DNA from 4 places in the Mesorhizobium sp. Ca11 genome. Region 1 is predicted to be linked to each of the others. Evidence: predicted binding sites of a transcription regulator. Region 1 holds the regulator's gene; each other region holds the start of a gene.

What was found. The regulator PhoB, encoded in region 1, activates phosphate uptake and scavenging genes when phosphate is short. The targets are predictions, from matches to a motif close to TGTCATNNANCTGTCAT.
Region 2: the regulator PhoB is predicted to act here: its motif matches at 1,528-1,544, upstream of LB538_RS02990 (esterase-like activity of phytase family protein).
Region 3: the regulator PhoB is predicted to act here: its motif matches at 1,573-1,589, upstream of phnF (phosphonate metabolism transcriptional regulator PhnF).
Region 4: the regulator PhoB is predicted to act here: its motif matches at 2,390-2,406, upstream of LB538_RS25145 (RNA degradosome polyphosphate kinase).

What each region holds. Positions count from the first base shown of each region.
Region 1 is NZ_JAIUHU010000009.1:57,159-61,086, reverse strand. Features, by position in the region: gene LB538_RS17620 (ROK family protein) at 1-981, shown strand, start outside; gene phoB (phosphate regulon transcriptional regulator PhoB) at 1,315-2,004, opposite strand; gene phoU (phosphate signaling complex protein PhoU) at 2,021-2,728, opposite strand; gene pstB (phosphate ABC transporter ATP-binding protein PstB) at 2,749-3,552, opposite strand; gene pstA (phosphate ABC transporter permease PstA) at 3,549-3,928, opposite strand, start outside.
Region 2 is NZ_JAIUHU010000001.1:614,014-617,941, reverse strand. Features, by position in the region: gene LB538_RS02990 (esterase-like activity of phytase family protein) at 1-1,433, opposite strand, end outside; gene LB538_RS02985 (LacI family DNA-binding transcriptional regulator) at 1,707-2,732, opposite strand; gene LB538_RS02980 (Gfo/Idh/MocA family protein) at 2,929-3,928, shown strand, end outside.
Region 3 is NZ_JAIUHU010000015.1:51,887-55,814, forward strand. Features, by position in the region: gene LB538_RS23205 (carbon-phosphorus lyase complex subunit PhnI) at 1-418, opposite strand, end outside; gene phnH (phosphonate C-P lyase system protein PhnH) at 420-1,031, opposite strand; gene phnG (phosphonate C-P lyase system protein PhnG) at 1,031-1,492, opposite strand; gene phnF (phosphonate metabolism transcriptional regulator PhnF) at 1,632-2,375, shown strand; gene LB538_RS23225 (zinc-binding alcohol dehydrogenase family protein) at 2,708-3,724, opposite strand; gene LB538_RS23230 (ABC transporter permease) at 3,793-3,928, opposite strand, start outside.
Region 4 is NZ_JAIUHU010000018.1:30,232-34,159, forward strand. Features, by position in the region: gene ppx (exopolyphosphatase) at 1-41, opposite strand, end outside; gene LB538_RS25145 (RNA degradosome polyphosphate kinase) at 38-2,233, opposite strand; gene LB538_RS25150 (zinc-finger domain-containing protein) at 2,485-2,730, shown strand; gene LB538_RS25155 (FAD-dependent monooxygenase) at 2,746-3,928, shown strand, end outside.

The DNA of each region.
Region 1 (3,928 bases):
ACCGTGGTGTTGTCGCTGAACTTCCTGTCGGTCGCCGTGATCGACTATGCCGGCCAAGTTGTTGCCGAGGAGCAGCAGCGCCTGGACACGCTTGTTATGCCCCGCGACGAGCTGATCGGCGAATGTGTGGCGATCGTGCGGCGCCGGCTGCAGGATCCCGACCTCGACATTGGCAGCGTCGCCCGCATCGCCATGGGCATTCAGGGCATCACCGATTCGCATGCGCGCTCCATGCTGTGGTCGCCGATAACGCCGCTGACCGACATTCCTTTCGCCGACATTCTCGAGAAGGAGTTCGGCATCTCCGCCACCATGGAGAACGACTGCAACATGATGGCGGTGGCGCTGCAATGGCGCGACCCGGAGCGCTATCGCGACGACTTCATCGCCATCCTGTTGTCGCACGGCATCGGCATGGGTCTCGTGCTCAAGGGTGCGCTGTTCACCGGGACGCATTCCTCCGGCGGCGAGTTCGGCCACATGATCCACCGCCCGGGCGGGGCGCTTTGCCGCTGCGGCCGCCGCGGCTGCGTCGAGGCCTATGCCGGCAACTATGCGATCTGGCGCAGCGCCATGAAAATGAGCGAGGACGCCGAGCCAGTCGACGTCGGCGACGCCGACATGCGGGCCCTTGCCGCGAAGGCGCGCGAGAGGGACGGCCCCGAACGGGAGGCTTACCGCCGGGCCGGCGAAGCGCTTGGTTTCGGTCTCGGCAGCCTGTTCGCCCTCATCGACCCGGCGCCTGTCGCCATGGTCGGCGTCAGCGCGGCCGCCTTCGACCTAATCGAGCCGGCGCTAAGGGAAGCGATCGCCCAGACGGCCGGCGGCCAGCACTCCGAATCGATCTCCTTCGACACCGAGCCGAACGAGTTGCCGCTGATCCGCGAAGGCTGCGCCATGCGCGCGCTGACCTTCGTCGACCAGGAGATTTTCGCGCCGGGAGGCCAGGCAAGAGTGGGGACGGGAAAGAACGTGGCCTGAGGCAGCCTTGAAGAGGTCCGGGACAGCAGCAGACGCTTGAATTAGCGAAGGGAAGGCCCCGCAGCTTCGTCATTCCAGGGCGGAGCAGGAGCGAAGCTCCGTCGCGGAGACCCTGGAATCCATGCCGCTACCTCACGCGTCGAGCGCAGCGGCACAGAATTCTGGACTGTCGCAACGCATCGACATCACGGAATGGATCCTCGGATCTGCGCTGCGTCGCTGCGCTCCTTGCTCCGCCCGTGGATGACGAAGCACAAGCGTCTCGGCTAACCGCCAATGCACGCGATCCGATGCTGGAGACACAGAACCCGTCAGCGTCTCGGCCCCCTATCCCTAATCTTCCCTGATCGCGTAACCCGCCCCGCGGATGGTGCGGATGACGTCCGGCATGCGGCCATTGTTGACCGCCTTGCGCAGGCGGCCGACATGGACGTCGACGGTGCGTTCGTCGATATAGATCGTCTCGCCCCAGACATTGTCGAGCAGCTGGCTGCGCGAGAACACCCGGCCGGGATGACGCATCATGAATTCCAGCAGCCGGAACTCGGTCGGGCCGAGCCTGATCTCGCTCTTCTTGCGGTAGACGCGGTGCGACTCGCGGTCGAGCACGATGTCGCCGACCTTGAGCACGCTGGACAGCACCTCCGGCTTGGCGCGGCGCAGCAGCGCCTTGACGCGCGCCATGAACTCCGGCGTCGAGAACGGCTTGACCAGATAGTCGTCGGCGCCGGTCGAGAGGCCGCGCACGCGGTCGCTTTCTTCGCCCCGCGCGGTCAGCATGATGATCGGCAGCCGCTCGGTCTCGGGCCGCATCCTGAGGCGCCGGCAGAGCTCGATGCCGGAAACCGCGGGTACCATCCAGTCGAGCACGAGCAGGTCGGGGACGTTTTCCTGAAGGCGGATTTCGGCCTCGTCGCCGCGGGTCACCACTTCGACCTGGTAACCCTCGGATTCGAGATTGTAGCGGAGCAGCACACCAAGCGGCTCCTCGTCCTCCACCACCATGATGCGTGGCGCGATCATTGGCAGATACCCTTCGTCAGGCCGCCGGCGCCGACATTGTCGTCTCGTCCTGCTTGGGACGATTCGCGGGCAATTGCGTGCCGGTCAGCACATAATAGGCGTTCTCGGCGATGTTGGTCACATGGTCGCCGATGCGCTCGAGATTCTTGGCGCAGAACAGAAGATGCGTGCAGGCGGTTATGTTGCGCGGGTCTTCCATCATGTAGGTCAGGAGTTCCCGGAAGACGGATGTGTATTTGACGTCGATGCGCTCGTCGTCGTTGCGAAGCTTGGCCAGCGCCGTGGCGTCGCCCACCGTATATTCCTGGATCACGGCCTGGACCTGGATCAGCACCAGCTGCGCCATGGAATCGATCGAATGCGTGAGGTCGCGCGGCGCGGCGCTGACGCCGACCGAGCCGACGCGCTTGGCGATGTTCTTGGCGAGGTCGCCGATGCGTTCGAGGTCGCCTGCCATGCGGATCGAGCCGACCACGTTGCGCAGGTCGTCGGCCATCGGCTGGCGCTTGGCGATCAGCGTGATGGCGCGGTCGTCGAGCTCGCGCTGGCGCGCGTCCATGATAGCATCGTCGGAAACGACGCGCTGCGCCATGGCATTGTCGGTCTCGAGCAGGGCCTTGGTCGAAGCGCCGACCATGGAGGCGGCGAGATCGCCCATGTCGTTGATGAGCCGGCTGATCTGCCTCAGATCCTCGTCGAAGGAAGCGACGGTATGTTCGGCCATGATGATGTCCTCGTATGAGCTCAGCCGAAGCGGCCGGTGATGTAGTCCTGCGTGCGCTTTTCGCGGGGCGAGGTGAAGATCTTCTCGGTCCGGTCGAACTCCACCAGCTCGCCCAGATACATGAACGCCGTCTGCCGCGACACGCGCGCCGCCTGCTGCATGTTGTGGGTGACGATGACGATCGTGTAGTCGGCCTGCAGCTCGTCGATCAGTTCCTCGATCTTGGCGGTCGACAGCGGATCGAGCGCCGAGGCCGGCTCGTCGAGCAGGATGACCTCGGGCTTCACAGCAACGGTACGGGCGATGCACAGGCGCTGCTGCTGGCCGCCCGAGAGGCTGAGGCCGCTGGCGTTGAGCTTGTCCTTGACCTCGTTCCAGAGTGCTGCGCGCTTCAGCGCCTGCTCGACGCGGCTGTCCATCTCAGCCTTGCTGATCTTCTCATAGAGCCTGACGCCGAAAGCGATGTTCTCGTAGATCGACATCGGGAACGGCGTCGGCTTCTGAAACACCATGCCGATCTTGGTGCGCAGCAGGTTGAGGTCCTGCGAGCGGTCGAGGATGTTCTTGCCGTCGAGCAGCACCTGGCCCTCGGCGCTCTGCTTCGGATAGAGCTCGTAGATGCGGTTGAGCACGCGCAGCAGCGTCGACTTCCCGCAGCCCGACGGGCCGATGAAGGCGGTCACGCTGCGCTCGGGCAGGGACAGGTTGATGTCCTTCAGCGCCTTCGACTGGCCATAGTAGAAATTGAGGTTCTTGACCTCGATCTTGGCCTTCTCGACGGTCGTGTCGGCTGCGTTCAGGTCGGTGGACAACATCGGTTTCATCTGTCCTCTCTGCGTCCGGTTAGGCTGCGGGCGATGATGCTCAGCCCGAGAACCGTCAGGGTGATTATGAGTGCGCCCGTCCAGGCCAGTTGCTGCCATTCCTCGTAGGGGCTGAGAGCGAACTGGAAGATGGTTACCGGCAGGCTGGCCATCGGCGCATTGAGATTGCTCGACCAGAACTGGTTGTTGAGCGCGGTGAAGAGAAGCGGCGCCGTCTCGCCGGAGATGCGGGCGATCGCCAAAAGGATGCCGGTGACGATGCCGGAGAGCGCCGCGCGATAGGCAACCGAGCGGATCACTACCCAGCGCGGTGCTCCGATGGCGGTGCCTGCTTCGCGCAGCGCGTTGGGCACAAGGTTCAGCATGTCCTCGGTGG
Region 2 (3,928 bases), on a different contig from region 1:
TAGACCAGGAAGGTGGTGTCGACATCTGCGCCGTCCTCGGCCTTGTACGCAGCGCCGACCTGGAAGCCGTCCTGGGTGAGGAAGTCGTTGTCGTTGGCGACGAACAGGAAATAGTCGTCGGGCAGCTTCGGATCGAGCACCGGCGCCAGCGACATAGCCTCCCACTTCTCCGAGAGGTTGTCCTTGTCGTTCGGCGCGCCATTGTGCAGGCCGAAACGGCCGAGCTCGCCCTTGTCGTTGATGTCGATGAACGGCGTCAGCTTGGCCGGCGTCACCGACGGGTCGAGCATGCCCTTCGGCGCGACCGGCTTGTCGGCGGCGTCGAATGGGCCGTTGGCGATATCGGTGGCGGCCGAGAGGTCGACGATCTCGATCTTGCGATAGAGCGACTCGTCGCCCTTAACGCCCTGGCCGTTGCCTGAGTCGCGCGCCAGCATCAGAAAGCTCTTGTCGGAGAGTGCGACGATCTCGCTCTGAGCGGCCACCTTGGTCTTGCCCTTGGCATCCTTGAATACCGGCAGCGGCACGACATATTCATGCGCCAGTTTGAGATGGGCGAGATCGGAAGCGTCGTAAACCAGCGCGCGGGTGTTCTGGCGGGTCGAGCCGGAATCGCCGCCGTCCTGGCGGGCCGCCGACTGCAGCACGGCAATCAGGAACCTGCCTTCCGGCGTCATCGACATGCCTTCGAGGCCCTGGTTGTTCTGGCGGCCGGTCTCGGGATCCTTCGGATCAGGTTCGGCGGCGCCCGGGCCGGGATTGTCGGAAGCGAAGTTCGGCTTGCCGTGGCGCATCGGCACCAGAGCCGCGGGCGGTTGGGTCGCCGACATCAGACCGCCTTCGGCCGAGAAGCGGTAGATGTTGGGACCATATTCGTCGGAGATGAACATCGTGCCGTCGGGCAGGCGCACGATTGCTTCGTCGTCCAGCGCCAACTTGCCGTTTTCGGCCTGCGGCAGGATCGGCATGTCGCCGGCGGCGGCGCGCACGCCGTTCAACGGATCGAGGCCGGTGGCGTCGGCGCCCTTGTCGTCGGTCAGAAGCATCGTGTCGGCGAGCGTCGCTTTGACGCCCGACTGTTCCTGTCCGGCGGCGGGCGCCGCGCCAGGAGCGGTCGGGGCCAGCTCGACCGAGATGGTGTTGAGGCGCGGGCGATAATCGGTGGTTCCGACGACATTGTAGCCGCGGTCCGGCAGCAGCCAGAGCGAACCCCTGTAGGTGGCCCCTTCACGCGTCCAGGATTTGGTATCGATCGCCATGCCGGAACCTGAACCGAAGGTCTCGCCGAACTTGTCCTTCTGGTTGGCCGGGATGCGGCCGATGCCGACGAGCCCCTTGTTGACGTAAGCGACGCCGTCGGCGAGCGCCGGGGTCAGGGAAGTGAACAAGGCGAGTGCCGCGCCGAGCGCGACGGTCCGGTTGAGATGTTTCATCGATATCCCCTTCTTGACGAGCAGAGCGGCCTGGAAGGAACGCGCATCGGCGATGCGGCGAGCCGGTTCCCGTCGAGCGGTCTAGGACGTGAACGTGATGGTTGCATGACAGTTTCCTTCTCCCCTTGTGGGAGAAGGTGGATCGGCGCGTAGCGCCGAGACGGATGAAGGGTGCTCCAGCGGAGTGAGACGCTGGTGCCATCTGGAGCACCCCTCATCCGTCGCCTTCGGCGACACCTTCTCCCACAGGGGGAGAAGGGAAAGCGCCTCCGCTCAATCGCTCTCTCTTGCGATCAGCTCCAGCGGCCAGACTTCGCGGATGATGCGTGTGCCCTCAGGGCCGGCGAATGCGGGAAGCGAAGCGAGCAGCATCTCGGCCAGCCGCCGGCCCATGGGCTCCAGCGACGGACGGAAGGCGGTAAGCGTCGGCGAGAAGTAGCGGCAGAGCGGCGTGTCGACGATGACGATCACGGCCATGTCAAGGCCCGGCTTGATACCCATCTCGGCCAGCGCCTTGCAGCCGCCGAGCGCCATCGCGTCATTGTTGAAGATGATCGCCGTCGGAGGGTTTTTGGAGCGCATTACTTGCGGCGTCACCTGGTAGCCGCCGGTCTCGTTGATGAAGCCGTCGGCGATCAGGTCGGGGTCGACCTCGATACCGTGCCGCTTCAGCGCCTTGCGGTAGCCGTCGAGGAACAGGTAGCCGAAGTTGAGATCAAGCGAAGGGCGGATAGCGGCAATGCGGCGGTGGCCGCGCGCGACCAGCCGGTCGACGGCTTCATCACCCGCCCTCTCGAAATCGATATCGAGTGAAGGATATGTGTCGCCGCCGGACTGACTTCGGCCAAGCGTGGCGAAGGGAAAGCCGGCCTTGCTGAGATAATCGATCCGATCGTCTTCCCTTCGCGTATTGGCCAACACGACCGCGTCGGCCCGGCGCGTCTCGACCACGCGGCGCAACCGCTCCTGCTGATATTGGCCCGGCTCACCCATGACGACCATCAGATCCAGGTCATGCTCGGCGAGCCGCGCCTGCAGGCCGGTCAGGAACGGGATGAAGAACGGCTCGCCATATTGCTGGTCGCCGGGATGCGGCTGCAGCATGAAGGCGATCGAACGGGTGGCGCCTTGCCTGAGACTGCGGCCTGACTGATTGGGCGAATAGTTCAGCTTCCTGGCTGCTTCGAGCACACGCTGGCGTGTGTCGGCATTGACGTCGGCACGGCCGTTCAGCGCGCGCGACACGGTGCCGATCGAGATGTTCAGGTGACGCGCGAGATCGTGGATGCTTGACGCCAAGGACGGATTCTCCCCCTGCCTTGGCTAGCACCGGCTGCCGCTCAGGCCAAGGCTTCGGGACGATTTTTGCAGGCAGCCGGTTGACATTCTACGCCATCGGGTGTGTTCTCGTAAACGTTTACGGAAAAACGTTTACGGTGACGCCGTGGACGCCGTGACGTCCGGTCTGGAGGGACCGGCGGAGGAGGAGCGCTGGATGATGAGGGTCGTCCTGGCCGGGTGCGGAGCGATGAGCAAGCACTGGCTCGATGCCGTGAAGCAGATCGACGGGCTCGCCATTGTCGGCCTCGTCGACCTCGATGCCGAGCGGGCCCAGGCGAGGGCGCGCGAATACGCGCTGTCCGATGCCGTCATCGGCACCAACCTCGACGCCGTCCTCGACCAGACCAAGCCCGATGCCGTGTTCGACGTCGTGGTTCCCGCCGCACGCCGCGCGGTCGCGCTTTCGGCCTTCGCGCACAACTGCCATCTGCTCACCGAGAAGCCGCTGGCCGACAGCCCCGAAAATGCGCGCGCCATCGTCGAGGCAGCGCGCAAGGCGAGGCGCATCCATGCAGTCGTCCAGAACCGCCGCTATGTCGCCAATGTCAGGCGCATCAGGCGCTTCCTGGACTCCGGCGTCATCGGCAAGCCGACCAGCATCCATGCGGACTTTTTCGTTGCGCCGCATTTCGGCGGTTTTCGCGAGGAGATGGCCCATGTGCTCTTGCTCGACATGGCGATCCACACGTTCGATGCCGCGCGTTACATGGTCGCCGGCGAGCCGGCCAGTGTCTATTGCCAGGAATGGGAACCCGTGAATTCCTGGTACAGGCAGGGGTCGTCGGCCAGCGCCGTCTTCGACCTCGGCGGCGGCAAGGTCTTCACCTATGCCGGCTCCTGGTGCGCCGACGGATTCCGCACGAGCTGGGAGGGAAGCTGGCGCATCGTTGCCGAGCGCGGCAGCCTCTTGTGGGACGGCCATGACGGGCTGAAGGCGGAGGTGGTTGCGTCCGGCCGCGACGGGATCATCGACAAGACCCAGCCCATCGAAGTGCCGCCGCTCGATCCCGCCGACCGTGTCGACGGCCATCTCGGCATCATCCGGGATTTCATGCACGCGATCGAGACCGGCGCCGAGCCGGAGACGCGCGGCGCCGACAACATCAAAAGCCTGGCCATGGTCTTCGGCGCCATCGAGAGCGCGGAGAGCGGGC
Region 3 (3,928 bases), on a different contig from region 1:
CGACCTCGGCGCCGGCGGCAAGCTCTGGATCGAGCAGGCGGTGCGTATAGTCGAAGGTCGGGCCGAGCACCTGGCCGCCCGGCAGGTCCTTGTAGGTGGCCGAGACACGACGCTCGACCTGCATGGCGCCGGTGTCGACCGGATTGGTGTAGCCGAAGCGCGGCAGCGTGGTGCGGTAGGCGCGCACCAGAAAGATCGCCTCGATCATATCGCCGCGCGCCTGGGTAACGGCGAGAGCCGCGAGCTCGCGATCATAGAGCGAGCCTTCGCTCATCACCCGGTCGACGCCGAGCGCCAGCTGCTCGACGATCTGGTCGAGGCGCAGCGCCGGTACCGAGCGGTCGCCGCGGCGGCGGTCGGCAAGCAGGCGATGCGCATTGGCAATGGCGGCTTCGCCGCCTTTCACCGCGACATACATGTCATGCCTCCATCGTCTTGATGCGGGTGGTGCGCGGCAGGCAGGCGAGGCTGCCGGGCGCCGCCAGAATGATGTCGACGCCGCGCGGGAAACGCTGGGTGTTCTGCTTCCACTGCTCGACGAAATGGCGCGGCATGCCGGGAGGCGCGATCATCGACGTCTTTTCGATCCCCGGACCTTCGAGCAGCAGCGACGGGCCCGAGGCAAGATCGTCGACCAAGAGGATCAGCGTCGTCGAGCGGTCGGGATATTCTTGCGTGCCTTGCGCAAAACCATCGAGCGCCGCCATCTCCTTCGGATTGGCGATCAGGGCGAAATGTGCGTCGGCCGGCGTGTTTGCCGAGGGCGCGCCGGTGTGAAAGCCGAGCCAGGCCTTGACCGCGGCTTCCGTCTGCAGCGGCGGGTCGAGCCAGACCGGCGTGTCGTTGTCGCAGAGCGAGAGCGCCACGGCGCCGGCCGTCGCCGACAGCGGCACCGGCGGGCGAGCGAGCTGCCGCAGGTTCTGGACGGTGCCGGGGCGGGCCATCGCGTCCATGATGGCGCGGAACACCGCCTGGGCGTTGAAGACCGGCTCTGCGAAGCCGCCATCGATCGATTGCGTGGCGATATCCATCAGTCTTCTCCGCGCACCATGGTGAAGAAATCCACTTTCGTGGCCGCTGTTTCGACGCGCTTTGTCTCGCGCGCCGCGGCAAGCGCTGCGCGCAAGGGCGCGGCGAGCTTTGTCTCGACCGCTTCGCGGTGCGCCGGGTCCCGCCACAGCGCGTCGGCGATCGCCGCTAGCTTGGCTTTTCCCTTGTCGCGGCCGAGCGCATAGGAGTGGCCGACCTGGCCGGAGGGCAGACGCACCGTGGCGCGGGTGACCGTCGCTTCGCCGACATTGAACGGTGCGCCACCGCCGCCGATCCGCCCGCGCACCGTCACCAGTCCGGTTTCGGGGCCGCGCAAAAGCTCGGCTTCGGAGGGCAGGCCCGACTCGTTCCACAGGCGGGCGATCTCGTCGGCCGCGGCATGCGCCAGCGTCGCCATCAAGGCTTTCCGCCCGGCCTGCTCGCGCGCTTCCTGTCCTCGCATGGCATCGCTCCTCGCATAGAGAAATTTGTCTATTGATATAGACAACTATACAAATTATACTCACTTGGTATCGGGAGTCCATGACGGGTGGATGACAACGGGTGCAAAAGTTAGGGGTGATGACGTTGGGGGCGGGGAAATGACCGGGCTGGCAAGCAGCATCGAGAGGCGCAACGGCGTATCGCTATGGCGGCAGATCGCCGACAGGATTCTGCAGGCGATCGCCAATGGCGATTTCGCCGAGAATGCGGCGCTGCCGCCTGAAGTCGCGCTGGCCGAGCGCTATGGCGTCAACCGCCACACGGTGCGCAGCGCCATTGCAGCACTGGTGCAGGAAGGCGTGCTGAGGGCCGAGCAGGGACGCGGCACCTTCGTGTTGTCGCGCAAGCGGCTGTCCTATCCGATCGGCGCGCGCACGCGCTTCTCGACCGGGCTGCAGGGGCAGACGAGCGAGCGACATATCGCGCTGCTGTCGTCGTCGACCGAGCCGGCCGGCCGGCGCATCGCCGAGGCGCTGGGCATCGCCAAAGGCGCTGCCGTCATCCGCCTGGAGACGCGCGGCGAGGCCGACGGTCATGCGGTGTCGCGCGCGACGACCTGGTTCGATGCCAAGCGCTTCGCCGGAATCGAGGCGGCAATGGCGGAAACGGGATCGATCACCGCCTCACTGAAGCGCTTCGGCATCAACGATTATCTGCGGCATTCGACCGTGCTGTCGGCGCGCCATGCCGACGCAGACGATCTTGCAGCCCTCGATCTGCAGCCCGGCGCGATCGTGCTGGTCACCGTCGCCGTCAACGTCACGCTCGACGGTGAGCCGATCCAATTCGCGGAATCGCGCTTTCCCGCGGAGCGGGTGGAGCTGAAGTTGTCGGTGTTGTAGGGAGTGCCGGTTTTATACGAGACCGTGATTGATCTGCTTCACGCTGATGTCAGGTCGCTTACTTGTCAGCGGCTTGGCGTTTGAGGCTCGCCTTCCCCCACTCCGTCTCGGCTTCGCCGAGCCACCTCTCCCCCCTCCGGAGGGAGAGGAAAGGAGCACGCTGGCGACCGGAGAAGCAGTGTGTCCGGTTGAAGAGCGTTGGCTGCAAGGCTCGCACTCTTCCTCTCCCCCGTCGACCGGGGGAGAGGTGGCTCGGCGAAGCCGAGACGGAGCGGGGGTCGACCTGTGCGGCGCTCCGTCAATTCGGGCTGAGTTCACCGCCTGTCATGTTATCACCCGACCTCTATGACCGCCTTGATCAGTCCCGACTTCTCGTGCGTCCATCGGGCAAGGTCGCGCGGCGTTCCGGCGAGCGTGGTGCGATGGGTGACGAGCTTGTTCAACGGCACAGCGCCGTTGCGGATCGAATCTGCGACATGGTCGAAATCGGCCTTCAGCGCGTTGCGGCTGCCGACCAGCATCATCTCGCGCTTATGGAATTCAGGGTCGGAGAAGGTGATGTCGTCCTTGACGACGCTGACCAGCACCAGCGTGCCGCCATGCGCGACATGGGCGAAGGCCGACTGCACGGACTGGGTGTTGCCGGTCGCGTCGAACACGAGGTCGAACCCTTCGCCGGCTGTTGCCTGTTGGACCAGCTCGGCAGCCGGCCTCTTCGAGCTGTCCAGCGGGGCAAAGCCGAGCTGCTTCTCGGCGAAGCCGAGACGTTCGGCGCTCATGTCGAGCAGGCTGACATCCAGCCCGGCAATGCGCGCGAAGATCGCCGTGCCGAGGCCGATCGGGCCGGCGCCGATGACCAGCGTGCGCTGGCCGGGCAGCCCGAGCGATCGGCGTACCGCATGCGCGCCGATGGCCAGGAATTCCACCGCCGCGGCGTCGGCCAGCGACAGGCCGTTCGTCGGGTAGAGGTTCTGCGCCGGCACCAGGATTTCGTCGCACATGGCGCCGTCGCGATGGACGCCCAGCACCTCGATCTTCACGCAGCAGTTCGGCTTGCCGCGCCGGCAGGCAATGCATTTGCCGCATGAAAGATAGGGATTGATGACGACCGGCTCGCCGACGCTGATCTCGACGCCTTCGCCCTTCTCGACGATCGTGCCGGCAACCTCATGGCCCATGATGCGCGGATAGGCCAGAAACGGGTGCTTGCCTTCGAAGATGTGGTAGTCGGTTCCGCAGATGCCGACATGGCTGACCGCAACGCGCGCCCAGCCGGGCGGCGGTGCGCCGGGCCCGGCGCGGTCTTCGAGGACAAGCTCGCCGGGCGAACGGCAGACAACGGCTTTCATATCGCAAATCCAGGCAAAGAGCGCCGGCGCCGCTCGAGCGGGGCCGGCGCGTTAGTTTCACGTAGGAGTCATTTGCCGCGACGACGCAGGCCGTCGAAGTAGACGATGACGATGATCAGCAGGCCGGTGATGACGCGCTGCCAGAAGGTGTTGACGTTGAGCAGGTTGGCGCCGTTGTTGATGGTCGAAAGGATGAAGGAGCCG
Region 4 (3,928 bases), on a different contig from region 1:
GGCCGCCGGTCCTGAAGCCGGCCCTGGGAAACTGCAATCACGCGGCGGCGTTCTTCTTGCGGCGCTTGAACTGGGCAATGCGCTTGGGCGCATGCGATTTCAGCGCGTCACCCCGCCCGGAGAGGCTCGGATTGGTCATGAAATATTCCTGCGCGTTGAACGGCTCCTCGCCCTCCTCCAGCACAACGCGCCGGGAGGTGCCGTCAGCCAATACGTCGAAACTTTGCTGGTTGTCCATGATGTTGCCCAGCATGATCTGGCCAAGCACCTGTTCATGCACAGTTGGATTGGTGATCGGCACCAGGGTCTCGACGCGGCGGTCGAGATTGCGCGGCATCATGTCGGCCGACGAGATGTAGACGACCGCCTCGTCCGAGGGCAGGCCGTGGCCGTTGCCGAAGCAGAAGATGCGGCTGTGCTCGAGGAAGCGGCCGACGATCGATTTCACCCTTATGTTCTCGGAAAGACCCGGCACCTGCGGCCTCAGGCAGCAGATGCCGCGCACGACGAGGTCGACCTCGACGCCGGCGCGGCTGGCGTCGTAAAGCGCGTCGATGATGGTCGGATCGACCAGCGCATTCATCTTCATCCAGATGCGCGCCGGTCGGCCGTCGCGGGCATGGACGATCTCGTCCGAGATGTGTTTCAGGATGCGCTTGCGCAGCGTGAAGGGCGATACGGCAAGGCGCATCTCCTCGGCGGGCTCGGCATAGCCGGTGATGAAATTGAAGAGCTGCGCGACATCGCGCGCGATCGTCGGGTCTGTCGTGAAGAAGGACAGGTCGGTGTAGATACGGGCGGTAACCGGGTGGTAGTTGCCGGTGCCGAGATGCACGTAGTTGCGCAGCCGGCCATCCTCGCGGCGCACGATCAAAGACATCTTGGCGTGGGTCTTCAACTCCAGGAAGCCGAACACGACCTGGACGCCGGCGCGTTCGAGGTCGCGCGCCCAGCGGATGTTGGCTTCCTCGTCGAAGCGGGCCTTGAGCTCGACAAGTGCGGTGACCGACTTGCCGGCCTCGGCGGCGTCGATCAGCGCGCGCACGATCGGGCTGTCGTTAGAGGTGCGGTAGAGCGTCTGCTTGATCGCCACCACTTCCGGGTCGGCGGCGGCCTGGCGCAGGAACTGCACCACCACGTCGAAGGACTCGTAGGGGTGATGGACGACGATGTCCTTCTCGCGAATGGCGGCGAAGCAGTCGCCGCCATGCTCGCGGATGCGCTCGGGAAAGCGCGGATTGTAGGGTGTGAATTTGAGGTCGTCGCGGGGGATGGCGACAATCTCGGATATCTGGTTGAGCGCCAGCGGACCAGTGAGCACGCTGATGCGGCTCGACGACACGCCGAGCTCGCCGGCGACGAAGTCCCGCAACGCGGCCGGCATCAGCGTGTCGAATTCGATGCGGATCACCGAGCCGCGGCGGCGCCGCTTCAGCGCCGTTTCGAACAGGCGCACCAGGTCCTCCGACTCTTCCTCGACCTCGATGTCGCTGTCGCGGATGATGCGGAACGTGCCGGACCCCTTGACCTCGTAGCCGGGGAAAAGCTTGCCGATATAGATGCCGACCACTTCCTCCAGCGGAATGAAGCGGACATGGTGCTTGCGGTCGGGCAGGCGGATGAAACGCCTGAGCGCCACCGGCAGGCGCAGCAGCGCGCTCATCTCCTCGCCATTCTTGCGATGGCGCAATTGCAGGGCGATGGAAAAGCCGAGATTGGGGATGAACGGAAACGGATGCGCCGGGTCGATCGACAGCGGCGTCAGCACCGGGAAAACCTGTTCCTGGAAATGTTCCTCCAGCCAGGCCTTCTCATCCTTGGTCAGCGCGTCGCGGGTGATGCTCTCGATGCCTTCCTTGTTGAGCAGCGTCATCAGCGCCGAGAGGCTCTTCTGCTGGTCTTCCTGAAGGCGCTCGACCTCCCGCAGCAACTGCTCGAGCTGCTGTTCGGGCGTGCGGCCGTCCGGGCTCTTCAGCGCGATGCCCTCGCGGACCTGGCCGGCAAGGCCGGCGACGCGGACCATGAAGAACTCGTCGAGATTGGCGGCAGAAATCGACAGGAAGCGGACGCGTTCAAGCAGCGGATGATGCTCGTTCAGCGATTCCTCCAGCACGCGGCGGTTGAATTGCAGCCAGGAGAATTCGCGGTTGACGAAACGATCGGGATTGCCGCCGTCGGGGCTTGCGGCCTCGACGGTGATGAACTCGCTCTGCACAGGCTTCAGTTCGTTCATGGTTTCCCGCTCTTGCCCGCAACCGTCCTTGGGAGCGCCGCATATTGCCGTTCGGCGACGCTCTAACATGTCTTTGTGACGCATGATCGTCACGGAATCGCTCCGACGCCGGCCTCACGCGCTTAACCGGCTCAACTTATCCTCTGCCAGGCTTTTGCGACAGTTTGATTTCATCGATCTTGCAAACTGGGCTGTTATGCTCCAGATGCAGGCTGGTCACACCCACTGGCCGAACCCAATTGGAGACGACGATGGCAGGCGGCAGCATTCCCCATTTCCAGAACGACGCGGGCCATCCGGTCATCGAGATCGGCGTCAAGGAATTCATGTGCACCGGCGCCAACCCACCCTTCGACCATCCGCATGTGTTCCTCGACATGGGCGACGACGATGAGAAGGTCTGCCCCTACTGCTCGACGCTCTACCGCTATTCGCCATCGCTGAAAGCGACGGAAACGCAGCCGGCCGGCTGCCTCTATGTCGATCAGGCCGCCTGATCGCCCCTTTCGACCATGACTGAAACACCGTCCCGGCAGATCGTTATCGCCGGGGCTGGTCTTGCCGGGCTGACGGCGGCGCTTGCGTTTGCCGAGCGTGGCTTCCCGGTAAGACTGTTCGAGCAGGCCAGGCAACTCGAAGCGGCCGGCGCCGGCCTCCAGCTTTCCCCCAACGCAACCCGCATCCTGCGCCGGCTCGGCGTGCTCGATCGCCTGCTGCCCAATGCGATCCGGCCGCAAGCGGTAGTGCTGAAGGATGCAAGAAGCCTGCGGGAGCTGGCGCGCGTGCCGCTTGGTGAAGCGGCAGAAAAGCGCTGGGGCGCGCCTTATCTCGTGGCGCACCGCGCCGACCTGCAGGCGGCGCTGATGGCGGCGGTGGCGCTGCGGCCGGACATCGAGCTTATCACCGGCGCGCGCGTTACCGGCATTGCCATCGACCCGCAAAGCGTGACCGCGACGGTCGAAATCGACGACAAAGCGACGGATGTCGCGTGCGGTTTGCTGGTCGCTGCTGACGGCGTCTGGTCGTCGGTTCGCGCCCAGCTTGCCCGGACGACCGGCTTTGCGGCAAGCCGCTTTTCGGGCGAACTCGCCTGGCGCGCGACGGTCCCGGCGGAAAGCGCCGCCGGCCAGGCTTTTATGCAAATCGGAGCCACCGACAGCGTCACCACTTTCCTGCATCCCGGCTTCCACATGGTCGCCTATCCGGTGAGCAAGGGTAGCGCCGTCAACCTTGCCGCCTTCACCAAGGGCGAGCGCATTGCCGAAGGCTGGTCCGGCCATGCCGACCCTGCGATCCTCTCAGGCGCCATCCGGGGCACCGCGACGGGGCTGTCGAGGCTGGTGGCGCTCGCCGGCCCCTGGACGGCGTTCCCCATCCACACGGTCGAGCAGCGCCGTTGGACGATGCCGGAAGGCATCGCGCTGATCGGGGACGCCGCGCATGCCATGACGCCCTTCGCGGCCCAGGGCGCGGCGATGGGGATCGAGGATGCTGCGATGCTCGCCAATCTGGTCGCCGATTTTCCGGGCGATCCGAAGCAGGGCCTAACTACCTGGGAGAATCTCAGACGGCCGCGTGTCGAAAGAGTGTTGAAACGCGGCGCGCTCAATCGGCTGGCCTGGCACGCCTGGGGGCCGGTGGCGATCGCGCGCAACCTGGTGCTGGCGACGAGGCCGCCTGAGAAGCTCACGGCGG